Regions from separate parts of the Methylobacterium terrae genome, predicted to be linked through region 1. Evidence: predicted binding sites of a transcription regulator. Region 1 holds the regulator's gene; the other holds the start of a gene.
The links. Region 1 encodes PhoB, which activates phosphate uptake and scavenging genes when phosphate is short. Its sites were predicted from a motif close to TGTCATNNANCTGTCAT; they were not measured.

Region 1 (2,198 bases):
CCGAGATGGGCGGCATCGCCGAGAAGATGGTGGCCGATTCCGGCCAGGCGCTCCTGCGCCGCGACGCCAGCCTCGCCCAGGCGGTGATCGCGGTCGACCAGCGCCTCGACGGGCTGCAGCGCGAGATCGAGGAGAAGGCGATCCTCCTGATCGCCCGCCGCCAGCCGATGGCGATCGACCTGCGCGAGACGATCTCGGCGATCCGCGTCTCGGGCGACCTCGAGCGCATCGGCGACCTCGCCAAGAACGTCGCCAAGCGCGTCGTCGCTATCAGCGACCAGGTCCAGCTGCAGAAGATCGTCGTCGGCGTGGAGCACATGAACGAGCTGGTCCAGGGCCAGCTCAAGGACGTGCTCGACGCCTACGCCACCCAGGACACCGTCGCGGCCCTCGACGTCTGGGCCCGGGACGGCGGCATCGACGCGCTCTACACCTCGCTGTTCCGCGAGCTGCTGACCTACATGATGGAGGATCCGCGCAACATCACGTTCTGCACGCACCTCCTGTTCTGCGCCAAGAACGTCGAGCGCATCGGCGACCACACCACCAACATCGCCGAGACGATCCACTACCTCGCCACCGGCGAGACGCTGACGACCGATCGTCCGAAGAACGACCGTTCGAGCTTCGCCACCCTCGACAACCAGGCCGACGCCTGAGGGCGACACGCCCGTCCGGGCCTTCGGGCCCGGCGGGCCCCCACCCATGATCCCCGCCTGAAGTGCCCGCGATGAGTACCCGCATCCTGATCGTCGAGGACGAGGAAGCCCTCACCCTCCTCCTGCGCTACAACCTCGAGGCCGAGGGCTTCGAGGTCGACGCCGTCGCCCGGGGCGACGAGGCGGATATCCGCCTGCGCGAGCAGGTGCCCGACCTCGTCCTCCTCGACTGGATGATGCCCGGCTTGTCGGGCATCGAATTGTGCCGGCGCATCCGCGCCCGACGCGAGACCGAGCGGCTGCCGGTCATCATGCTGACCGCGCGGGGCGAGGAGGGCGACCGGGTGCGGGGACTGGCCACCGGCGCCGACGACTACATCGTCAAGCCGTTCTCGGTACCGGAGCTGCTGGCCCGGGTTCGCGCCCTGCTGCGCCGCTCCAAGCCCGCCCACGTCGCCGACCTCCTGGTCGCCGGCGACATCGAGCTCGACCGGGTCAGCCACCGCGTCCGCCGCGACGGGCGCGAGCTGCATCTCGGCCCGACCGAGTTCAAGCTGCTCGAGTTCCTGATGCAGAGCCCCGGCCGGGTCTTCTCCCGCGAGCAGCTCCTCGACGGCGTCTGGGGCCACGACGTCTACATCGACGAGCGCACGGTCGACGTGCATATCGGCCGCCTGCGCAAGGCGATCAACCGCGGCCGGGACACCGACCCGATCCGCACCGTGCGCGGCTCGGGCTACTCCTTCGACGAGATGTTCGCGCCCGACGCGTGAGGCGGGCATCGGCCGTTCCGGACGGAAACTCGTCCGGCCCGGGACGACGGAACTCGGCCGACGGACCCGATCCCCTCCATCGCCATCGCGGGGCGAGCCTCGGCGCGGCCCCGGGGCGACGGCCGAGGTCGGCATCGGGGGCGGGACGAACGGCCCGTGATGCGCCCGGCACCGGCGGCGGCCGGACAGGAATCGTTAGGATTTGAGCGATATCGTCAACCCATCGGAAGCGGCGGGTGCGCCGCCTCCGGCCGTGCGGGGCTAGCGGAACCCGACGACCTTGCGGTCGCGCTTGCGCTCGGCGGCGGGCTGGTAGGCGATGCGGCTGTGGTGGGTGCAATAGGGCAGTCCGCTGATCGCGCGGTCGCCGCAGAAGCGGAAATCCGGCGTCGACGGGTCGCCCATCGGCCAGCGGCACATGAATTCCCGCAGCTCCATGATGGTGACGCGGGCGCTCTCCGGCAGCGCGACCGAGGCGGACGGCGTGGCGGCGTGAGGCTTGATGAGGGCGAGGGCCGGCGGGGCCGGCGCGAGCACGGACGGGGTCTCGGCGAGGGGCGCATCGGTCTCGGCCCGGGGCCGCCGGCCGCCGGCCGGCGCGGCGCCGTTCGCCTTCAGAACCCGGCCGGCGAGGCCGAGGCGGTGGATCTTGCCGATGACGGCGTTGCGGGAGACGCCGCCGATCTCGGCGGCGATCTGGCTGGCGCTCCGGCCATCGCTCCACAGGCGCTTGAGGAGCTCGACGCGCTCCTTCGTCCAGCCCGGA
Region 2 (2,198 bases), 2.9 Mb from region 1:
CCGGGAGACCGGCGGCGTGATCGACAAGTTCATGGGCGACGGGGCCCTGGTGGTGTTCGGCGTGCCGGAGGCGCGGGCGGATGCCGCCGCCCAGGCGCTGGCCTTCTCGGGGCGGCTCGAGGCCCTGGTGGCGGAGTGGAATGCCGGATCGGGCGAGGCCCGGGTCCAGGATCGAGACCCCGTGCGGATCGGCATCGGGGTGCATTGCGGCGAGGTGTTCGTCGGCGTGGTCGGCGACGACGACCGGCTCGAATTCACGGTGCTGGGCGACGCGGTCAACGTCGCGGCGCGGCTGGAGCAAGCGACGAAGACCTTCGGGGTCACGACGCTGGCGTCGCAGGCCGCCCTCGACGCGGCGCAGGTCCCGGACGCGGAATGGCACGAGGTCAGCCGCTCGGCCCTGCGGGGCCGGCAGGAGGCGTTTCCGATCTACGGGCGCGCGGCCCGAGGCCCGATGGACGACCGAATGGTCGAACGGGCCGAAGAACGGTCCGGGACGGGGTAGCGGTCCCGGCCGACCTCTGCTATCGCAGCCGCCCCGGCCGGGTCGGTTCGAACACGATCCGGCGGTGGAAGGCGCACCAGCTCTTTCCATCCTGCACCGGCGCGCCGCAGCAGACCGCACGGTCGTTCGGCTCGCCGATGATGAACTTGCACACGAAGGCGCCCGATTGGGCGAAAGGAACCCGGAGACTCGGGGAGGGCTCCTCGACGGCGTCTGCGGTCACGATATGCGACATGCGCACGAGCTGGTTCATCGGGTACTGACTCGCTGGCCATCCGCCACCCTCGACCAGAAGGGCGCCGGGCCGGTTCGTTGCGGGCGGATCCGTCGCCGGATACGTCGTCAAGGGATCCACGCCCCGGCGGCGCGCACGCGCGTCGCTAGGGCAGCGGTGATCGTGTGAATTTGGGGTTGCGTCACGCAGAACGCAAGCCCCTTAAGCATTTACACCGGGTTTTCGAGTGCCGGCGGGCTCCCCGCGGCCTCCCGCCGAATCCGGCGCCGTCATCGACTTGCCATCCGGCCGCCCTATCCTTGCGGGGCGCCGCTACAGCGAGTTCCCGATGACCGATGCCGCTCTCGCTCCCGACCGCCCCGGCGCGGCGCATGGTCACGGCCGCCCCCGGCTCGACCACGCCCTCCACCCCGCGGCGACGATGGGGTTCGTGGCGGTGCTGGCCGCCGGCCTCGCCTATGGCGGCTACAACCTCGTCGCCGACATGCACCGGGCCGGCCAGCCGCCGCTCGCCATTGGCGCCTTCGCGCTGCTCGGCCTCGCCCTGGTGATCGCGCTGGCCTTCGAGTTCGTGAACGGCTTCCACGACACCGCCAACGCGGTCGCGACCGTGATCTACACCCACTCGATGCCGCCCCTCGTCGCGGTGATCTGGTCGGGTGCCTTCAACTTCCTCGGCGTCATGGCCTCGACCGGGGCGGTGGCCTACAGCGTCGTGACGCTGCTGCCGGTCGAGCTGATCCTCCAGGTCGGCTCGGGGGCCGGCTACGCGATGATCTTCGCCCTCCTGCTCGCCGCCATCGTGTGGAACCTCGGCACCTGGGCGCTCGGCCTGCCGAACTCCTCGTCGCACGCGCTGATCGGCTCGGTGATCGGCGTCGGGCTCGCCAACCAGCTCATGGCGCCCCACCACGCCGCCTCGGGCGTCGCCTGGGGCCAAGCCCTGAGCGTGCTCGAATCGCTGCTGTTCAGCCCCCTCGTCGGCTTCGTCTGCGCCGCGGGCCTGCTCCTCGTGCTCAAGCGCCTGGTGCGCCGGCCCGAACTCTACCGCGCGCCGGAGGGCGAGGCGCCGCCCCCGCCCTGGATCCGCGGCCTCCTGATCCTGACCTGCACCGGCGTGTCCTTCGCGCATGGCGGCAACGACGGCCAGAAGGGCATGGGGCTGATCATGCTGATCCTGATCGGCGCCGCCCCGACCGCCTACGCGCTCAACCGCACCATGCCGGATTCGAGCACGCCCGCCTTCGTGCAGGGCTCGCAAGGCGCGAGCCGGGTGTTTCGCGACCATGCCGGATCGGCGCCGGTGCCGGAGGCCGCGGGCGCCCGCGCCAAGGTCGGCGAGGCCCTGAAGGCGGAGTCGCCCGCGAAGGCCCTCGCGACGCCCGAGGCCTACGCCGCGCTCGCCGGGCTCTCCGACGACATCGCCGCGCAGGTGCAGAGCTACGGCGCCATCCGGCA

Region 2: a site for PhoB is predicted at 1,008-1,024, ahead of DK419_RS08545 (inorganic phosphate transporter). Genes of this name have one in related genera too.

The regions. Positions count from the first base shown of each region.
Region 1 covers NZ_CP029553.1:4,806,812-4,809,009, forward strand. The annotation lists gene phoU (phosphate signaling complex protein PhoU) at 1-659, shown strand, start outside; gene phoB (phosphate regulon transcriptional regulator PhoB) at 731-1,432, shown strand; gene DK419_RS22270 (GcrA family cell cycle regulator) at 1,694-2,198, opposite strand, start outside.
Region 2 covers NZ_CP029553.1:1,904,046-1,906,243, forward strand. The annotation lists gene DK419_RS08535 (adenylate/guanylate cyclase domain-containing protein) at 1-505, shown strand, start outside; gene DK419_RS08540 (GcrA family cell cycle regulator) at 525-758, opposite strand; gene DK419_RS08545 (inorganic phosphate transporter) at 1,069-2,198, shown strand, end outside.